Regions from separate parts of the Mesorhizobium sp. M0496 genome, predicted to be linked through region 1. Evidence: riboswitches for the same ligand, from Rfam matches in the RefSeq annotation. Region 1 holds a riboswitch; the other holds the start of a gene.
What was found. Region 1 has a riboswitch for thiamine pyrophosphate ahead of thiB (thiamine ABC transporter substrate binding subunit). Riboswitches for the same ligand answer to the same signal wherever they lie in the genome.
Positions count from the first base shown of each region.

Region 2: another riboswitch for thiamine pyrophosphate. It lies ahead of NKI73_RS27750 (YkoF family thiamine/hydroxymethylpyrimidine-binding protein); the one in region 1 lies ahead of thiB (thiamine ABC transporter substrate binding subunit).

Region 1 is NZ_JAMYRC010000026.1:88,172-91,886, reverse strand. Features, by position in the region: gene NKI73_RS21245 (ABC-F family ATP-binding cassette domain-containing protein) at 1-1,055, opposite strand, end outside; gene NKI73_RS21240 (thiamine diphosphokinase) at 1,057-1,701, opposite strand; TPP riboswitch at 1,789-1,903, shown strand; gene thiB (thiamine ABC transporter substrate binding subunit) at 1,947-2,945, shown strand; gene thiP (thiamine/thiamine pyrophosphate ABC transporter permease) at 3,075-3,715, shown strand, end outside.
Region 2 is NZ_JAMYRC010000045.1:16,506-20,220, reverse strand. Features, by position in the region: gene NKI73_RS27765 (glycosyltransferase family 39 protein) at 1-663, shown strand, start outside; gene msrA (peptide-methionine (S)-S-oxide reductase MsrA) at 816-1,334, shown strand; gene NKI73_RS27755 (hypothetical protein) at 1,578-1,904, opposite strand; TPP riboswitch at 2,122-2,235, shown strand; gene NKI73_RS27750 (YkoF family thiamine/hydroxymethylpyrimidine-binding protein) at 2,226-2,834, shown strand; gene NKI73_RS27745 (ABC transporter permease) at 2,936-3,688, shown strand; gene NKI73_RS27740 (ABC transporter ATP-binding protein) at 3,685-3,715, shown strand, end outside.

The sequences.
Region 1 (3,715 bases):
TGGTCGAGCGTGGCGATCTCCAGATTGGTGCCGAGCCGCACCGAACCGGCGTCGGGCTTCATCTCGCCGGTCAGCATCTTCAGCAGCGTCGTCTTGCCGGCGCCGTTCGGCCCGACCAGGCCAACCCGATCGCCGCGCTGGATGCGGGTTGAAAACCCCTTGACCACGGTGAGATCGCCAAAGCTCTTCTCGATGTTTTTCGCCTCGATCACCAGCTTGCCGGATTCGGCGGCGTCGCTCGCCACCATGGTGGCCGACCCTTCGGCGCCGCGATGGCCGCGAAAGCGCTGGCGCATGGTCTGCAATTCGCCCAGCCGGCGCATGTTGCGTTTGCGCCGCGCCGTCACGCCATAGCGCAGCCAGTGTTCTTCGCGCACGATCTGGCGGCCGAGCTTGTGCTGCTCGCGCTCTTCCTCTTCCAGCACCAGGTCGCGCCATTCCTCGAAATGACCAAACCCCTTGTCCAGCCTGCGGGTCTGGCCGCGATCGAGCCAGACGGTGGCGCGCGACACGCGCTCGAGAAAGCGGCGGTCGTGCGAGATGACGATCAATGCCGAGGAGGTGCGGATGAGTTCTTCTTCCAGCCATTCGATCACCGAGAGATCGAGATGGTTGGTCGGCTCGTCAAGCAGCAGGATATCGGGCTCTGGCGCCATGACACGGGCAAGGGCCGCGCGCCTTGCCTCGCCGCCGGACAGATCGTTCGGCTGCTCCTCACCCGAGAGGCCGAGATGCTCCATCAGATAGCTGGCGCGGTACGGATCGTCGGCGGGGCCTAGTCCGGCCTCGACATAGGCGCGGACCGATGCAAAACCCTCCATGTCGGGCATCTGCGGCAGATAGCGGACGGTCGCCGAAGGCTGGCGGAACACCTCGCCGTCCTGCGGCTCGATCAGGCCGGCGGCGATCTTCAGCAGCGTCGACTTGCCCGACCCGTTGCGGCCGACCAGCGCTATCTTGTCGCCGGCTGAAGCCGTCAAGGCGGCACCATCGAGCAGCGGCGTGCCGCCAAAGGTCAGCTTTATCCCGTCGAGATTGAGAAGGGGCGGGGCCATGTCAGCTTTCAGGTAAGGGATAGGGATGAGCGAGCAGCATCGCACGGCCATGATCCAGCGCGATTTCGAGGCGGCCCTTGACCTCGTTGGAGATGGTCAGCGACGAGCCGAACGCCACCTCGACGTGGTTCAGCGGCCATTTGGCGCCAGTCACGGTCAGGCCGGTGAGTTCGGAAAAGCCGAGTACCGAAAACAGCGTGCCGTTGGCATAGTCGAATCCAGCCTTGCCGTGGAGCAGGGGAACACCCTCCTGGGCGCCGCTGGTCAGGAGCACATCAGTCCCTGCCTCGGCCAGCCGCAGGGCAAGCGCCAGATGCAGGAAAGCGTGGTCGGCGCGCTTGCCGCCGAAGGCGCCGGCGAGCACCAGGCTGGTGGCGCCGAGCTCCAGTGCGGCGGCTATGGCCAGTTCGCCATCAGTCTTGTCCTTTTCGGCCGGGAAAGTCCGGCGGGGGACAGTGGCGAGATCGTCCGGCAGATTGGCTGGCACCGAATCGAAATCGCCCACCCACAGCTCCGGCACGAGATCCAGCAGCCGTGCATGGCCGATGCCGGCGTCGGCGGCGATGACGCGGGAGCCTTCGACCTGGCGGTCGAGCCGTGGCGTGCGGATGAGATCGCCGCCAAGCAGGATGGTGAATGTGCTCATATCGTGTGGCCCTTACCAGCCCGGCACGGGAAACGGAAGGCGGCAAACTCCCACTTGCGTGGGGGATCGGCCGGGCCTATGTGTCGAAACGCTCTAACGGGGTGCCGGACGCGATCTTCGCGGACCGGCTGAGAGGCAGTCTCGCCAACCCGCTGAACCTGATCCGGTTTGTACCGGCGGAGGGATTAGACGTTTCGGACAGTCCGACGCCTCAATTCCTTTTAATTCGAACGAAGGAGGCGCCGATGCGCACGCTTTTATACGCTCTTGTCTCAGCAATGACCGTGGTCCTGTCCGGGCCGGCCTTAGCCAAGGACAAGCTCACCGTCTACACCTATGAGAGTTTCACCGCCGACTGGGGTCCGGGTCCCGTGGTGAAGAAGGAATTCGAGGCCGAATGCGGCTGCGATGTCGAGTTCGTCTCGGTCGCCGATGGCGTGGCGCTGCTTAACCGCGTCAGGCTGGAAGGCGCTTCGACCAAGGCCGATATCGTGCTCGGCCTCGACACAAATCTGACCGCCGACGCCAAGGCCACCGGCCTGTTCGCACCGCATGGCGCGGTGACGGATGTCACTGTGCCGGGCGGCTGGAGCGACGACACTTTTGTTCCCTTTGACTACGGTTACTTTGCTGTCGTCTACGACACCGAGAAGCTGAAGACGCCGCCGAAGAGCCTGAAGGACTTGGTCGAAGGCAGCGCCGACGACAAGATCGTCATCCAGGACCCACGCACCTCGACGCCGGGCCTCGGCCTGCTGTTGTGGGTCAAGTCTGTCTATGGCGACAAGGCACCGGAGGCCTGGGCCAAGCTCAAGGCGAAGGTGCTGACCGTGACGCCGGGCTGGAGCGAGGCCTATGGCCTGTTCACCAAGGGCGAGGCGCCGATGGTGCTGTCCTACACGACCTCGCCGGCCTACCACATGGTCGCCGAGAACACCGAGCGCTACCAGGCGGCCTCCTTCGAGGAGGGCGAGTATCTGCAGATCGAGGTGGCGGGCATCACCACCACGGGGGCCAAGAACCCGCTGGCGGCAAAGTTCATGGCCTTCATGACAGGGCCGAAGTTCCAGGATGCCATCCCCGAAACCAACTGGATGTTCCCGGCCGGCAAGACCGACAAGCCGCTCAACCCGGCCTTCGACAAACTGGTCAAGCCGACCAAAACCTTGCTGTTCAGCCCGCAAGAGGTCGCCGCCAACCGCAAGGCTTGGGTGGATGAATGGCTGGCGGTGATGAGCAAGTAATTTGGTCCTATGATCGAAAGATGAGTGCTCTACGGCGCCCCCCTCTGTCCTGGCGGACATCTCCCCCACAAGGAGGGGGGCGCGAAGGAACGCGGCCTTCGCTAAGAACCTCAAGTCAGGTGGTCCAGCGTGCAGCGCGCGTCTGACGCCCGCATCACCGCTGGCACCCTGGCGCTCGCTGCAATAGCGCTGCTGATCGGCGGCGCGTTTGCCGGCCTGCTTTTCGAAGGCGCCCACGATCTTTCGGGCGCCTGGGCAGCCTTCGATCCCTATCTGCTTCGCGTCATTCGCTTCACGCTCTGGCAGGCGGCGCTGTCGACGCTGCTTTCCGTCGGGCCGGCGCTGTTCGTGGCGCGGGCGCTGTCGCGGCATCCACGCTTCTTCGGCCGCAGCTTCATCCTGCAGCTGTTCGCCGTCCCGCTAGCGCTGCCGGCCATCGTCGCGGCCCTCGGCATCCTGGCGCTTTATGGCCGCGCCGGCTATTTCGCCGATGTGCTCACGGTGATCGGCGGCGGAAGCTGGCCGGGTATCTATGGCCTGTCCGGCATTCTCGTCGCCCATGTGTTCTTCAACCTGCCGCTGGCGACGAGGCTGTTCCTCGAGGCGCTGCAGACCATTCCATCCGACCAATGGCGGCTGGCGAGCCAACTCGGCATGGCGGCACGGCCGGCGTTCCGGCTGATCGAATGGCCAACGCTGCGTGCGGCATTGCCGGGTGTCGCCGGGCTTGTCTTCATGCTCTGCATCACATCCTTCACGATCGTGCTGAC
Region 2 (3,715 bases), on a different contig from region 1:
GGCATCCTTGTCTATCTCTTGTGGATGGGGCTTGGCCCGGCGCTCCTCATCATGGTGGCGTCCCTGTTCACCGGCGCCGGCGAGGCCTGGGGCGCGCCGATGTACAATCTTGCTGGCGTTGTGGCGCTCGCCTTGCTGGGCCACCGCCTCGGCACCGTCGAGATGCGAAAGCTGGCGATCTGCGCGTTCGTCTGCATTATCGGCATATCTGGTGCTTATGCCGGGATCCGCTGGACAAAATGCAATTTGCGTGGACGCATGGACGCCGTCTGCTGGCCGGCGCAGAAGATATCGGACGAGGCCGAGACCGTCTGGCACGCGGCCGCATCCGGTCGGCTCGACACCGTCGGCGGCCATACCCTTATCGCGTTGCTGGCGGGCCTCAATGCCTATGACAAGCCGTCGATCTTCACCGACCTGAATATGCAGTACGCCCCCTGGATCACCAAGGAGCGGCTGCGCGACCACGGCATACTGCTGGTCTGGCCTGGGCGCGACGTGCCACCCTATCTGCAGGCGTGGCTGGGTAACGTCCCGGTCAAAACCGTTCTTTTCGACTGGTCGCTCAGGGCGCCGCCGGTGGCGGTCAGCTTTGCCGCCGTTCCGCCCGGTGCGCCGCAGTTGCCGGGTGTGATCGACAGCCTCGCGCGACCGAGCAACTGAAGCAGATCAGCTGGTCCGCTGGACGAAGAAGGTGACAATGCCCATTTATGGGGAGACCAACTTGCTTTTGCGCAATTCTCAAGGGAAAGCGCTATGCGCTTTTCCCGGGAAACCCCTACATTTTCCCGGAATTGCTTTTGAGGAGACGTGATATGGCGACTTCGACCGAACGCGCAGTCCTTGCCGGCGGCTGCTTCTGGGGTATGCAGGATTTGATACGGCGTTACCCCGGCGTCATCTCCACCCGTGTCGGCTACAGCGGCGGCGACGTGGCCAACGCCACCTATCGCAACCATGGCAGCCATGCCGAAGCCATCGAGATCAATTTCGATCCGGCCATCATAAGCTATCGCACGCTGCTGGAGCGCTTTTTCCAGATCCACGATCCGACGACCCGCGACCGGCAGGGCAACGATGTCGGGATGAGCTATCGCTCGGCGATCTACTACACCAGCGACGAACAAAAGCGCATCGCCGAGGACACCATCGCCGATGTCGAGGCCTCGGGTCTGTGGCCGGGCAAAGTCGTCACCGAAGTCGCGCCCGTCGGTCCCTTCTGGGAAGCCGAGCCTGAGCATCAGGACTATCTGGAGAAATACCCCAACGGCTACACCTGCCACTTCGTCAGGCCGGGCTGGAAGCTGCCGGTTCGCGAAAAGGCTGTTTCGTAAACTTCACAACAGGCGGTTCTGCCATGCATTGCCGCTCGACAAGGTCGTCGAGCGGCTTCATCGCATCCCAAACCCCTTTCAGTCAGTCAGTGCGCCTGGTCGCTTCGGTGAAGCCGTCGAGCCTTCCACCGATGTCCGAAAGTGCCCATGATATTGGCGTTGTCGAGGAGTGCCCGATTGTGCTGACGCCCAAAAGAAGCCGCAGAGCATACGCTCGCGGCTTCCTCGGTTGCCAGCAATGGCCTACTTACCGCAATGGTTGTCATTGACCGTCGGCACAGAGGTGCCCGGCGAGGTGTGGGTGGCGTCAGGCTGCGCGCCCTGCGGGCCGGCCGGGCAATTTCGATCTGCGTTCGAATTCATGTCGCCGGTCGTGCTGTTGGTTATGCCGAGGTCGACAGTACCGGGGCTGACCGTATTCGGCGAGGCCGGGGTGTTCGGCTCCACAGTCACCGACTTCCCGCTGCCGACGCCATCGCCATTTGCGTTATTGCTACCGGCACTTTGCGCCATGGCTGATGTGGCCAGACCAATCGTGAGAGCCGAAGCTGCGAGGATTTTCATGAACATGGTTTGTCTCCATTTCTGTGAACTCGTCGCTTGTTTCTACGAAGGTGATCGCATTTGCGACTGTGGGGACAACCGGTCGCGGCAGCGAAGGTTCCCGATAAAATTCTGCTCCAGCAGCATCGGCGGCTTCGACCAAGGACCAGGCCTGGCGCAATGCTTTTTGGTGCAGCGCGCTGAAAAAATGGCTTTCACTTCGGTTTGATTGGTGCTTTAACCCGCGCATCCACAGGGGTGCTCCGTACGGTCGGGGCTGAGACGGGGGCGGCAAGCCCACAGACCCTAAAAGCTGATCTGGGTAATACCAGCGGAGCGAGGCGGGCCATGTTTTCAGGCGCACAGATTTCCCTATACCCCATGGCCGACGATTTCGTCGGTGTCATTCTTGGCGCGCTGGGCGCGCTCGATCCCTACCGCGACAAGCTCCGGATCGAGACCGACGACATCTCGACCCTGCTGGTCGGGCCGCCCGAGGTGCTGTTTCCAGCCATGCGCGACCTCTTCGTGGCGACGGCGCGCAGCGGCAAACATTGCGTGCTGTCGGCTACCATTTCACGCGGCTGCCCGGGCGAGCCGGATGACCCGATCTGTCGCTCCGATGCGCTTGGCGGACCTGTCGGGCCACTCGGCCCGCGCAGTGATGCGGCCATCGCGGCGGTGCGCGGCGCGGCTTCGACTGGCCAGCCGGCGGCAGCGCAGTTCTCGCTCTATGTGATGGGCACCGACGACCATATGGACGAGATTTACGGCTGCATCGATTTCCTCAAGCAGTCGGGTGTCTATGAGCTCTCCAAGCATTTCTGTACGAAATTGCGCGGTGATGCGGGCGCGATCTTTTCGGCGCTTGACGCAGCATTCTGCCGCTTCGGACCGGGTGCCGGCCACGTAACCCTCGATGTCACGGTCTCGGCCAACAGCCCGTCGGCTGTCTGAAGCTGCCGCTGCTCTCCGGCCGTCAAAGGTCATCTGCCGTGGTCTCACCATCAGTCGCTTCGCGCCCGATCGCGAGCCTTCTTGTCAAGGCGGTACCGGCGATGATGTCGGTCGGACTGCTCCTGCTGGCCTGGGAGCTTTATGCCACCTATTCCGGCATCAAGCCGACGATACTGCCGGCGCCATCGCGCGTCCTCGCGCAAGCGATGCTCAATCGCGAGGCGCTGGTCGACAACGCCGTTCCGACTATCCGCGCCACGCTGCTTGGCTTTGCCTGTTCGCTCAGTGCCGCCTTCGCGCTGTCGATGCTGGTCGACTTCTTCCAGCCGCTGCGCCGCGCGTTGTTTCCCGTCTTCATCGTCAGCCAGACATTGCCGCTGGTGGCGATCGCGCCGCTTGTGGTGCTGTGGTTCGGCTTCGGGCTGGCGCCCAAGATCATGCTGGTGTCGCTGGTCACCTTCTTTCCGATGCTGGTGGCGTTGGTCGAAGGTTACGAGTCGACCGAGGCCGAGATCGGCCAGATGCTGCGCGCCATGGGAGCAGGGCGCTGGCGCGTCTTCGTGCTGGCGCGGCTGCCTTCGGCGCTGCCTTACTTCTTTGCTGGCCTGAGGATCTCCATCACCTATGCCGTGGTCGGCGCTATCTTCGCCGAATATGCGGGTGCGGCGAAGGGCTTGGGCATCTATATGCTCAACGCCAAGAACAATTTCCGCCCCGACCTGGTGCTGGCCGCCGTCGGCGTCAGCGCAGCGCTTACACTTGTCCTTTTCGGGTTGACTGTACTGTTGCAGCGCCTTGCCATGCCTTGGGAGCACGCCGGCAACGAAACCGCCGGGAAGGGGCCGTGGCGATGAGCCGGCTCGAGCTGCGGCATCTTCGCA